Regions from separate parts of the Polaromonas sp. P1_G2 genome, predicted to be linked through region 1. Evidence: predicted binding sites of a transcription regulator. Region 1 holds the regulator's gene; each other region holds the start of a gene.

Region 1 (3,464 bases):
GCCACCATGTCGAAGCGGAACAGCCGGCATTCGATCGGGCCGTTCCACATGGGTACACGGCGCGATTCCTTCAGGCGCATCTTGCCGGGGAGCTTGAGGTCGGGCGTGAGCACGTGGGCCGTCCAGCCCGCGTAGTTTTTCTTCCAGTGCGCGGCCAGCTGTGGAAAGAAGTCGGCCGCTTCCTCGCCCCAGGCGTTCTGCGCCTGCTCGCGGCCCGGGTTGGCCGAGCGGTCGCGCGGGGTTTCGAAGGCCGGCTCTTCGCGCGTGTCACCGCTGTCCTGGTTCAGCGGCTGGCCGAACTCGTCGATGGGCTGGTTGCGGTGGTCGTGCTGGACTTCCCGGCTCTGCTGGCGGCGCTGGTCGCGGCCCTGCACACCGGTGATACCGGCCACGCCGGCTACATCGATACGTTCGCCATAGGGCGGGTTCACCAGCATCACGCCCGAGGGCGCGGGTGGCATGCGCTGCAGCGCGTCGCCGCCGCGGAATTCCACCGCATTGGCCACGCCGGCGCGCTCGGCATTGCGTTCGGCGAAATCGACCATGCGGAAGGACACATCGCTGCCGAACACCGGCGCCGTGGGTTCGGTGATGGCGGCCTCGGCCTGGTCCAGCAGGCCGTCCCACACATGGCCCTGGAAGGGCAGGTATTTCTGGAAGGCGAAACGGCGGTTGATGCCTGGCGCGATGTTGCAGGCGATCTGCGCCGCCTCGATGGCGATGGTGCCCGAGCCGCAGCAGGGGTCGTAGAGCGGAACGCCGTCCTTGCACAGCTGGTCCCAGCCGCTGGCGGCGATCATCGCGGCGGCCAGGGTTTCTTTCAGTGGCGCATCGCCCTTGTCTTCGCGCCAGCCGCGTTTGAACAGGGGCTCACCCGAGGTGTCGATGTAAATCGTGACGGTGTCCGTCGTCAGGTGCACATAGACGCGCACGTCGGGCCAGCGCGTATCGACGCTGGGCCGCACGTCGTCGAACTTGGCGCGGAAGCGGTCGGCGATGGCGTCCTTGATCTTCAGCGCCGCGAAGTTCAGGCTCTGCAGCGGGCTGTGCTGGGCGGTGATCTCAACCTTGAAGGTCTGCTTGGGCGTGAACCAGATTTCCCAGGCCACGTTGGCGGCGGCGTTGTAAAGGTCTTGTTCACTGCGGTACTGGTTGTGCTGCAACTCGATCAGCACGCGCTGGGCCAGGCGGCTGTGCAGGTTGAGCTGCAGCGCGTCGCGCCAGGAAGCCTGCAACTGCACGCCGGCGCGCCAGGCCTTGCCCTGGATGCCGGTGACGCGCTGCACCTCGGTGGCCAGCAAGGCCTCGACGCCGGCGGCGCACGGTAAAAACAATTGGAGCTGGTTCATGTCGGACTCTTCAAAAGGGCTGCTGGAAATTCGATTATCGGGATGCAGGGCAAGGCGCACGGAGCGCAGGAACCGGAATGCACTTGGGTGCATGAGGATTCCGAGCACCGCGCAACGCCGCCATGCGCCCGAGAATCGGATTTACAGTGATTTGCGTAAATTAGCCGGCGCGATGCGCAAAGCCTCTCGGTACTTGGCCACGGTGCGGCGCGCGCATTCGATGCCCTGCTCCTTGAGCATTTCGGAAATCTGGTTGTCGCTGAGCGGCTTTTTCAGGCTCTCGGAGGAGACGAACTGCTTGATCAGCGCGCGCACGGCGGTGCTGGAAGCGTTGCCGCCGGTTTCGGTGCCCAGCGCGGAGCCGAAGAAGTATTTGAGCTCAAAAGTGCCGAAGGGCGTGCCCATGTACTTGGCGGTGGTCACGCGCGAAATCGTGGACTCATGCAGGCCCAGTTCGTCGGCGATCTCGCGCAGCACCAGCGGGCGCATGGCGAGTTCGCCGTGCGTGAAGAAGTTTTTCTGCCGCTCGACGATGGCGCTGCTCACGCGCAGGATGGTGTCGAAGCGCTGCTGGATGTTCTTGATGAACCAGCGCGCCTCCTGCAGACGCTGCTGTAGCGCCTGGCCGCCCTGGCCCTTGTGCTGCTTGAGGGCGTTGGCGTAGATGTCGTGCACGCGCAGGCGCGGCATCACGTCGCCGTTGAGCGAGACCTTGAAACCCCGGCCCGACTTCACGACGATGACGTCGGGCACGATCAGGTTGCGCTCCACGTTCACGAAGCGGCGGCCGGGTTTGGGGTCGAGCCGGCCTATCACGGCAATCGCGCCCCGGACGGCGGCTTCGGTGAATCCGCACAGGTGCGACAGGCGCTTCAGGTCGCGTTTGGCCAGCAGCTCCATGGGCTGCTTGCACATGGCGATAGCGGCGCGGGTCTCTTCGCAGTCCTTGCAGTCCAGCAACTGCAGGCCCAGGCATTCGGCCAGGTTGCGCGCGCCCACGCCGGCCGGCTCCATGTGGTGCAGCAGCTTGAGCGCCATGGCAAAACGCTGCTCAAGGTCCTCGGCCTGTTCCAGGTCATCCCCGGCCAGGCCCGCCGCGAGCGAGGCCAGGCTGTCTTCGAGGTAGCCGTCGTCATTGAGCGACTCGATCAGGAAATGCAGGGCCGCGCGGTCCTCTTCGGACAGGCGCAGGCCCAACGACTGGCGGTGCAAATGGTCTTGCAGCGACTCGTGGGCGCCCGTCAGGTCGGAGGCCTCAGTGTCGCCCTCGTCGTTGTTGTTCTTGCGCGCCGGCGCATCGCTGCCCCATTCGCTGTCGTCGGGCGTGGTCTCCACCGTGCCGTCGCCTTCCCAGCTTTCCTCGAGCTTGGGTTCGGCGCTGACCTCGGCATCGGCGGGGGCCGAAGTCCCGGCATCCTCCGCGCCGCCGCCCGTCGAATCCGCCGCGGATTCAAACTCGCGGCTGTCCTGGCTGACCGGCGTGTTGAGGTGCTCCAGGCCGAACTCTTCGCGCACGGCGGTTTCTTCCGCCACCTCGAGAAACGGGTTTTCGTCGAGCATCTGCTCGACCTCCTGGCTCAGCTCGAGCGTCGACAGCTGCAGCAGCCGTATCGACTGCTGCAGCTGGGGCGTCAGCGCAAGGTGCTGCGAGACGCGGAGCGAGAGGCCCTGCTTCATGTCAAGGAGCTTTGATCGAAGCGCAGAAAAAGTGCGAGCAGGGGCCGCGGAACTGGCTTTGCCAGGCCGCAGGCGCCGCCCCCTCGGGGGGGAGGGAGCTACACGAAGTGAGCGACAACAGGGGGAGTGTCATCCTACATCTTGAAGTGTTCACCGAGGTACACGCGTCGCACATCGGCGTTGTTCACGATCTCGGAGGGCGTGCCCTGGGCCAGCACGTGGCCGTCGCTGATGATGTAGGCGTGGTCGCAGATGCCCAGCGTTTCGCGCACGTTGTGGTCGGTGATCAGCACGCCGATGCCGCGCGACTTCAGGAAGCCGATGATGCGCTGGATCTCGATCACGGCGATCGGGTCAATGCCGGCAAAAGGCTCGTCGAGCAGGATGAAGCGCGGCTGGGTCGCCAGGGCGCGGGCGATCTCGACGCGGCGGCGCTCG
Region 2 (4,641 bases), on a different contig from region 1:
CGGCGACCGGCGCGGCGCGCTGGTGGCGCTGGACCCGAAAACCGGCGACGTCCTGGCTTTTGTGAGCAAGCCGACCTTCGATCCCAACCTCTTCGTCGACGGCATAGACACCGAGAGCTGGCAGGCGCTCAACGAGTCCATCGACAAGCCGCTGCTCAACCGCGCGCTGCGCGGCACCTACCCGCCGGGCTCGACCTACAAACCTTTCATGGCCATGGCCGCGCTGCAGACCGGCAAGCGCTCGCCGACCTTCATCGTCAACGACAACGCCTCCTGGACTTTCGGCGGCCACACCTTCCGCAGCCACGGCGACATCGCGTTGGGCGCGGTCGACATGTACCGGTCCATCGTCAAGTCCAGCAATGTGTATTACTACTCGCTGGCCAATGAGCTCGGCGTGGACGCCATGCACGACTTCATGAAGCCGCTGGGTTTCGGCCAGATCACGGGTATCGACATCAACGGCGAGGTGCGCGGCGTGCTGCCCAGCCAGGAATGGAAGCGCAAGGCCTACAAGCGGCCCGAGCAGCAAAGGTGGTATCCCGGTGAAACGATTTCCCTGGGCATAGGCCAGGGCTACAACACCTTCACCATGCTGCAGCTGGCGCAGGCCACGGCGGCGCTGGCCAACGGCGGCGTCAAGCACAAGCCGCGCCTGGTCATCGGCACGCAGGACCCGGTCACGCGGGTGATGCACCCGCTGCAGGCCAGCCCGCCCGAGGACCTGGGCTACAAGCCGGAGAACGTGGCCATCGTGCGCAAGGCGCTGGTCGGCGTCACGCAGGAGGGCACCTCGGCGCGGGTGTTTGCCGGCGCGGGTTACCTCTCGGGCGGCAAGACCGGCACCGCCCAGYCCGTGACCATAGGCCAGAAAGACAAGTACAACAGCGCCAAGATGGAAGAGCACCAGCGCGACCACGCGGTGTACATGGCCTTCGCGCCGGCCGAGGACCCGAAGATCGCGCTAGCCGTGATCGTGGAAAACGCCGGCTGGGGCGCCGGCGTGGCAGCGCCCATCGCGCGCCGGGTATTTGACTACGTGCTGCTGGGCCAGTACCCCAGCGAAGAAGACATGGTGGCGGTGCAAAAAGGCCTGGCCGCCGCTCCCGTCGGCAAGCCGCGCCAGGCGGCCGAGATGGCCAGCCTGCTTTCAGCCCCGACCTCCGGGCCCACCACCGCCGCCGCAGCGGCGGCCGCCAAGGCCAAGGCAGCGGCCATCGCCGAAGCGCTCAGCAAGCTGGTCCCGCCCATGGCTGCGGCCGGCATCAATCCCGACTGAACTCCCGGCTGCCGGGCACCCCGGAAAACGACAGGCATAAAAAAAGCGCTGGGGTTACCAGCGCTTTTTGCAGCAGGGCATCTTGTGGAATGCCTTGTTGCCTGTGTGTACTTCTAATGGCTCTCTCGTGTCTCCWCGGCTCCTCGCGTTGCGAGCAGCAAGGCTCGTCAGCAAGTCGTCCAATGTAGCCCGCGCACTGACATAGTGCATTGGGGGTTTCCCGCCCCCGGGATTTTGCGGATGGGCGGCTACGGTCCCTGGTGCGGCGTGCCATAGCATGGCGCCCGGCGTGCACCGCGTATACGCATTTGCACTGAAAACCGCCCAAATCTTCCCTATTAAGTGCTGGCATGAGTTATGCCTGCTGCCTTCTGACTGTTACCAATTGTTGGCTGGCTGCAAGAAAGGCGGGCATGTATGCACCTGAAGAGTGTTATGGCGTGGGGCTTGTCGATCTGGATGGGCATAGCCTGCCAGCAGGCCATGGCGCAGGCGCCTGCCGCGCCGGCTGCCGCTCCCTCGGTGGCGGCTTCCGGCGTGGTTACCGAAGTTCCGGTGCCCGTTGCCGCTCCCGCGCCACCGCCGGCGGCTCTCGCGGCAGCGGCTGCGGTTTCGGTTCCCGCCGCACCGGCATCCGCCCCGCCGCCCGCGCCCCTGACCCGCCCGGGCCTGGTGGGGGCGGAGACCCTCAGCGGCGCCGACACCGCCTGGATGATGACCTCTACCGCACTGGTGCTGCTCATGACGCTGCCGGGCATCGCCCTTTTTTACGGCGGCATGGTGCGCAAAAAGAGCGTGCTCAACGTCATGGCCTGCGTTGTCGCCATTTGTGCGGTGGTAAGCCTCCTGTGGTTCGCCGTGGGGTATTCGATCGCTTTCACCCCCGGCAGCAGTGCCTGGGGCCACTACTTCGGCGGCACCGAGCGCTTCTGGTTCGCCGGGCTGGATTACGTGAAGGACGCGCAGAAGGTCGCGGTCAGCCACGTCGCGCCCAACATCCCGGAATCGGTCTATGCGATGTTCCAGCTGACCTTCGCCATCATCACGGCGGCGCTGGTGGTCGGTTCCTTCGTCGAACGCATGCGCTTTTCCGCCATGCTGATCTTCATGTCGCTGTGGACGGTCGCTGTGTATGCCCCCATCGCCCACTGGGTCTGGGAGCCCAACGGCTGGCTGGCCCGCATGGGCGCGCTGGATTTCGCCGGCGGCTCCGTGGTGCACATCAATGCCGGCATCGCCGGGCTGGTCTGCGCCTACGTGCTCGGGCCGCGCCACGGCTACGGCCGCGAGCCCTTCACACCCTTCAACCTGGGCCTGACCATGGCCGGCGCCGGCATGCTGTGGGTGGGCTGGTTCGGCTTCAACGCCGGTTCCGCGGTGGCTTCCGACGGCCGGGCGGGCCTGGCCATGGCGGTCACGCACATCGCGGCCGCGGCCGGCGCGCTGTCGTGGATGGCGGCCGAGTGGGCGGTGCGCGGCCGGCCCTCGCTGCTGGGCCTGTGCTCGGGCCTGGTGGCCGGCCTGGTCGCGATCACGCCGGCGGCCGGTTTTGTCTCGCCGCGCGCGGCGCTGGTGTTCGGCGTGGCCGCGGGGCTGGCCTGCTACTGGGGCGCCACCGGCCTGAAGCGCCTGCTCAACGCCGACGACTCGCTGGACGTGTTCGGCGTGCACGGGGTGGGCGGTATCGTCGGCTCACTGCTCACGGGCGTGTTCGCCAGCAAGGCGATTTCGGGCGCGGAAGGCAGTGTGCTGACGCAGGCCATAGGCGCGGGCGCGGTCATGCTGTACAGCCTGTTCATGACGGCGCTGGCTTTGTGGGTCACCTCGCTGGTCGTCAGCCTGCGCGTCAGCGAGGCCTCGGAGAGCGACGGCCTGGACATCACCCAGCATGCCGAACGCCTTGGCACCTGATGTGCCGGCATTCACTTTGAAGGACACACACCATGCCTTCCAGCGAAAAAATCGCCATCGCCGCCCATCTCCACGTGTTGCTGCGCCGCAAGACCGGCCGGGTGACCGACACCGAGTGGATGGCCGGCAACCTTGAGTACGCGGCCGAGATCGCGCGCTTTGCGCGCGAGAAGGCGGCCGAAGAGGGGCACCCCGACCTGGCCGTCTGGGCCGACAGGCTCGAGGAAATCATGGCCGTGCCCGACCCCAAGCCGCGCCTGCCGCTGGTCCAGCTGGTGTCGGAGGCGGTGAAGGAGCGCGCCGCACCCGCCATGGCGCCGCCGCCCCAGCCGGACCGCCAGAGCGCGCGCTCGATAGACACCGAGGAAGAGGTCTACCCGGAGTCCGGTTTTATCGAATCCACCTTTGGCGCGATCTTCGGCGAAGAGGGTCAGCGCGAGCGCAGGCACCGCGACCCGAACGCGCCGCGCTATGTGAAGGGGCTGCGCTGAATCTGTCGGCTTATTGCGCCGGCCGAGCTTCCCGTGCGCGGTTCAGGCTGTGCGCCAGCATGTTGCGGGTGCGCGCGCGGATATTGGCGCTGGCCTCGTCCGCGAAGGCCGCCACATAGGGGTGGCCGGCGTTGTCCGCCAGGATGCTGCGCCGCACCTGCTCCAGGCCGGTGTCGCAGGCGGCCAGAGCCGTGTCAGCGAGCACAAAGACGGACCGGGCCGCATCGTCCTTCAGCGGCAGCAGGGCCTTGTCCGCGCAGCGCTGGTAGTCGTTGATGGCGGCTGCCACTGGCGCGCGGGCGATCGACAGCGGGTCATGGCTGGCCCTGGGCGCCGAGCTGCAGGCGGGCAGGGCCAGGAGCAGGGCGGTGATCAGCGGAAAGGATGAGGGAAGCGGCTTCATGCGCCGCATTGTGTCATCGGCGCATGAACCCAGGCGGCAGGTGCCACGCAGCAAGGATGTAAGGAAAATCGATTAAGGGTAAGCACAACTGGCCTGCTGCAAACGCAAGCCTTAGCATGCAACTCAATAACCAAGGGGGAGCTTATGGCGCGCACTGCAATGACATCCACGGCATTGACCTTGGCCTTGGCGGCAAGCCTGCTGGGATCCGGTCCCGCGCTAGCCCAGGCCCCGGCTCCGGCCCAGCAGCTGGTGCTGGGCATCAGCGAAGGCACTTCGGGCGGCCTGGACCATGCCCAAGTGATTGCCAAATACCAGGGCCTGGCCGAGGTGATAGGCCGGGCCATGAAAGCCAAGGTCAGCGTGGTGTTCGCGCGCGAATTCAAGCAGCTTGAAGAAGGCATGCAGACCGGCCGTTTCGACCTGGTGATGGCCCGCCCCAGCGACTACCCGGCGCGCGGCATGCGCGACTACGGCTACAGCTACATCGCCAGCACCAAGCCCGACGGGCAGTGCTTCATCATCGCCCCCAAGGGATCCGAGCTGAAGACCATCAA
Region 3 (4,641 bases), on a different contig from region 1:
AAGGCTTGTTCCAGAAGCGCGCCACCAGCGCGCGCAGCAGCAACTGCTGGGCGATGCTCATGCGCGCATGCGGCGGCATCTCGAAGGCGCGCAGCTCCAGCAAGCCCAGGCGCCCGGTGGCGGAGTCGGGCGAATACATCTTGTCGATGCAGAACTCACTGCGATGGGTGTTGCCGGTGACGTCGACCAGGATGTTGCGCAAAGTGCGGTCCACCAGCCAGGGCGGCATGTCGGCGCCGTATTTCTTGCGGTTGTTTTCGATTTCGCGCAAGGCGATTTCGAGTTCGTACAGCTGGTCGTTGCGGGCCTCGTCCACACGCGGCGCCTGGCTGGTCGGGCCTATGAACATGCCCGAGAACAGGTAGCTCAGCGAGGGGTGGTTGTGCCAGTAGGCGATCAGGCTGCCCAGCACCTCGGGCTTGCGCAGGAAGGGGCTGTCGGCCGGCGTGGCGCCGCCCAGTACGAAGTGGTTGCCGCCGCCGGTGCCGGTGTGCCGGCCGTCGGTCATGAACTTTTCGGCCGACAGGCGCGTCTCGTGCGCGATCTTGTAGAGGAACTCGGTATGTTCCACCAATTCACCCCAGTTATAGGCCGGGTGGATGTTCACTTCAATCACGCCCGGATCCGGTGTGACCTGCAGCATCTTCAGTCGCGGGTCGCGCGGCGGCGGGTAGCCTTCGAGCACGATGCTCACGCCCAGCGACTGCGCCGTGGCTTCCACGGCGGCCAGCAGGTCCAGGTAGTCTTCGAGGCGCTCCATGGGCGGCATGAAGACGTAGATCGCGCCGGTTTCGCCGCGGCCCGACTTGTTGGCCTTGCTGTCGGGATTGGCCTTGGGCTTGTCCTTGGGACCGTTGGCGCGTTGGGGGTCGCGTACTTCGACGCACAACGCGGTGCGCGTGAGCCAGGCGGCCGATTCAAAAGGCTTGGGCGCGCGGTCGTCCTGGGGCGCGGCCGTCTCGGGTGAAGCGCCGGCTGGTTTGCCGTCGGCGCCTTGGGCGCCGTTCGTGCCGTTGTTGCCCAGCGGGCGGAACTGCAGGATGCGGCTGGCCTGCGTCAGTGCCGTATTGCCGGCCATGTAGCGCGCCATGTACTGCGCCAGCGAGCTGGCGCTTCCACCCGTGGAAGGCGCCACCGGCGTGGCGCCGCGGGCCGCGCTGAAGCTGCCGTTGTAGCGCGCGGCCAGCGCCGAAGCGGCCGGCAGCTCTTGCCGTGGCGCGAACGGGTCGGCCTCGATCATGTAGGGGTAGTCGGTCTTGGACACCCAGGGCACGGAATCCAGCGGCAGGCGGTAGCCCATGGGCGAGTCGCCCGGCATCAGGTACATGCGTTCTTCGCGGAAGAACCAGGGGCCGGTGGTCCATTTCGGGCCGGCCAGCGAAGGCGAAGCGCCGGCGTTTCTCTGCTTGAGCTGCTCCTTGGTCTGCAGCGGCAGCACATAACCCACGACCGAATCCAGGCCCTGCATGAAGACGCGGCGCAGGCGCTCGCGCTCCATGGCGTCGTCCAGCTTCGAATCAAAGGGGTCGACATTGACCGGCAGCCGGCGCTCGCGCCAGAGGTAGTACCAGGTGTCCTCATAGCCCGGCGTGATGTAGGTGGTGGCCAGGCCCAGCTTGCCGGCCAGGGTCTGCACAAAACGCTGCGCGTCGGCACTGCTGTAGTTGCAGGGCTGGCGCTCGTCGGCGAACAGCGCCGGGTTTTGCCAGATCGGCTGGCCGTCCTTGCGCCAGAAGATGCTGAGCGCCCAGCGCGGCAGCTGCTCGCCGGGGTACCACTTGCCCTGGCCGAAATGCAGGAAACCGCCTTCGCCGTATTCGGCGCGCAGCTTCTGCACGAGTTCGGTCGCGTAGCCGCGCTTGGTCGGGCCCAGGGCGTCGATGTTCCACTCGGCCGCGTCGCGGTCTGTGGTGGCCACAAAGGTCGGCTCGCCGCCCATGGTCAGGCGCACGTCGCCGGCTGCCAGGTCCTGGTCGACCTTTTCGCCGAGCGCCAGCACCTCCTGCCATTGTTCCTCGGTATAGGGCTTGGTCACGCGCGGCGATTCGTAGATGCGCTGCACCGCCATGTGGTGCTCGAATTCGACTTCGGATTTGTCGACGCCGCCTTCGACCGGCGCGGCGCTCGATGGCTCGGGTGTGCAGGCCAGCGGGATGTGGCCTTCGCCCGCCATCAGGCCGGAGGTCGGGTCCAGGCCCACCCAGCCGGCGCCGGGCAGAAAGACTTCGCACCAGGCGTGCAGGTCGGTGAAGTCGGCTTCGGCGCCGCTGGGGCCGTCGATGGATTTGACGTCGGCCTTGAGCTGGATCAGGTAGCCCGAGACAAAACGCGCGGCCAGGCCCATGTGGCGCAGCAGTTGGACCAGCAGCCAGCCGGTGTCGCGGCAGGAGCCGCAGGCCAGGCGCAGGGTTTCTTCSGGCGTCTGCACGCCGGGCTCCAWGCGGATCGAGTACTTGATGTCCGACTGCAAGCCCTGGTTCAGGCCCACCAGGAAGTCGATGGTGCGCTTGGGCGTGCGGTCGATTTTTTCGAGGTAGCGCTTGAGCAGCGGCGTCGCCGGCTGGGTGGCCAGGTAGGGGGCGAGTTCGCGGGCCTGCAGCGCGTTGTAGGTGAAGGGGAACTCCTCGGCGGCCGGTTCCAGGAAGAAATCAAAGGGGTTGAACACCGCCATCTCGACGACCAGGTCCACCGTGACCTTGAACTCGCGTGTCGGCTCGGGAAACACCAGGCGGGCCTGGTAGTTGGCAAACGGGTCTTGCTGCCAGTTGATGAAATGCCCGGCGGGCTCGACCTTGAGGGAATAAGACAGCACCTGCGTGCGGCTGTGCGGCGCTGGCCGCAGGCGGACCACCTGGGGGCCGAGTTTCACCAGCCGGTCGTATTTGTAGTGGGTGATGTGGCTCAGGGCAACGTGGATGGACAAGGCAACCTCGCTTAAAAAAATAACAGGGCGTGGCACACCGCCGGAAAAATAAACCCATCACAGGCCGCCACATCATGCAGCCTGGACATTAGGACGCGTAGACAGCTTACCCGGATTTGACGGTATTTCTGAAAGCAAGAGCTGCGCCATATGCGGAGTTTGCATGGCCTGCTGTCGGCTCTTTGCCTGGGCCTCCCGTTAAACAGGTTCTAAAAAAAGCAAAAAAAGAAGGGGAGGCAGCTTTGAAGCCAGCTGTATTCACGGTGCCACGGCCATACGCTGCGAGCCCGGGGCCTGTTTTGGCCGGTTTCATCTCTGGCGTGGCCCTGCAGTTGCAGCAGCCCACGCTGTGGTCGCAGACAGGCTATACCTTGTGCACCCTGCTGGCGGTCGCCGTGGCCGGGATTTTCTGGCGTTTCGGCCGGCGCGCGATAAAACCCCTGTGGGGCAGGGTGATGCTCGCGTTTGCGCTGGCGGCGCTGCTGGGATGGGGCTCGGCCGGCTGGCGGGCCTGCGCTTTCCAGTCCACGGCCCTGGAACCGGCCCTGGAAGGCCGCGACATCGAGGTCACCGGCAGCGTGCTGGCCATGCCGCAGCCCGGCGAGGATGGCTTGCGCTTTCGCCTCGGCATCGAGTCCGCCCGCCTGGACGGCCGCAAACTCACCCTGCCGCCACAAATCCTGCTGGGCTGGTATTCGGGCTTTGCCGGGCGCGAGCCTCGCCCCCTGGCCCAGGACTCGGACCCTTTCGAAGTGGCGCTGGCCCTGCAGCGCCAGCCGCAGGCCTTGCGGGCCGGCGAACGCTGGCGCATGACGGTGCGGCTCAAGGCACCGCACGGCAACAGCAACCCYCACGGCTTCGACTACGAGCTGTGGCTGTGGGAGCAGGGCATACAGGCCACCGGCTATGTGCGCGCCGGCACGCATGACGCGCCACCCGAAAAACTTTCCAGCAGCTGGCGGCACCCTGTGGAGCAAGCCCGGCAGGCGGTGCGCGAGCGGATTTTTGAACGTGTGGAGAACCGCCAGTGGGCCGGCATCATCGCCGCGCTGGTGGTCGGCGACCAGAATGCCATTGAGCGCGCTGACTGGGACGTCTTTCGCGCCACCGGTGTCGCGCATTTGATGAGTATTTCCGGCCTGCACATCACCATGTTCGCCTGGGCCGCCTCGCTGCTGGTGGGCGGTTTGTGGCGGCGCACCGCGCGCCTCACACCCAGCCTGTGCCTGGCACTGCCGGCCGCCGGCGCCGGCGCGCTGGGCGGGCTGTTGCTGGCGGCGCTTTATGCGCTGTTTTCAGGCTGGGGCGTGCCCGCGCAGCGAACCATCTGGATGCTGGCCACCGTGATCCTGCTGCGCCAGGGTGGCCGGCAATGGCCCTGGACGCAGACCTGGCTGCTGGCCATGGCCGTGGTGGTGGCCCTGGACCCCTGGGCGCTGATGCAGGCCGGCTTCTGGCTCTCTTTTGTGGCGGTCGGCGTGCTGTTTGCCACGGATGCGGGCGCCGGCCATGCGGGGGACGAAAGGATGAACCCTTCGGGCGCGCCGCAGACGGGATGGCGGCGGTTCGGCCCGCGCTGGCTGGCCGGCCTGGCCCGCGCCCTGCGCGAACAATGGGTGGTGACGCTCGCGCTCACGCCTTTGTCGCTGCTGCTGTTCAACCAGGTCTCGCTGGTAGGCCTGCTGGCCAATGCCGTGGCCATTCCGGCCGTGACCTTG

What was found. The regulator sigma-54, encoded in region 1, starts transcription at its own class of promoters, with help from an activator protein. The targets are predictions, from matches to a motif close to TGGCANGNAANCTGCTTT.
Region 2: a site for sigma-54 is predicted at 1,626-1,643, ahead of AC1D0P_RS01025 (ammonium transporter). Genes of this name have one in related genera too.
Region 3: a site for sigma-54 is predicted at 3,055-3,072, ahead of AC1D0P_RS04080 (transglutaminase family protein). Genes of this name have one in related genera too.

The regions. Positions count from the first base shown of each region.
Region 1 is NZ_JBFUBY010000003.1:14,179-17,642, forward strand. It holds gene AC1D0P_RS00715 (THUMP domain-containing class I SAM-dependent RNA methyltransferase) at 1-1,349, opposite strand, end outside; gene AC1D0P_RS00720 (RNA polymerase factor sigma-54) at 1,491-3,026, opposite strand; gene lptB (LPS export ABC transporter ATP-binding protein) at 3,161-3,464, opposite strand, start outside.
Region 2 is NZ_JBFUBY010000004.1:34,965-39,605, reverse strand. It holds gene mrdA (penicillin-binding protein 2) at 1-1,279, shown strand, start outside; gene AC1D0P_RS01025 (ammonium transporter) at 1,697-3,190, shown strand; gene AC1D0P_RS01020 (hypothetical protein) at 3,223-3,681, shown strand; gene AC1D0P_RS01015 (hypothetical protein) at 3,692-4,084, opposite strand; gene AC1D0P_RS01010 (phosphate/phosphite/phosphonate ABC transporter substrate-binding protein) at 4,244-4,641, shown strand, end outside.
Region 3 is NZ_JBFUBY010000021.1:13,153-17,793, reverse strand. It holds gene AC1D0P_RS04080 (transglutaminase family protein) at 1-2,923, opposite strand, end outside; gene AC1D0P_RS04075 (DNA internalization-related competence protein ComEC/Rec2) at 3,223-4,641, shown strand, end outside.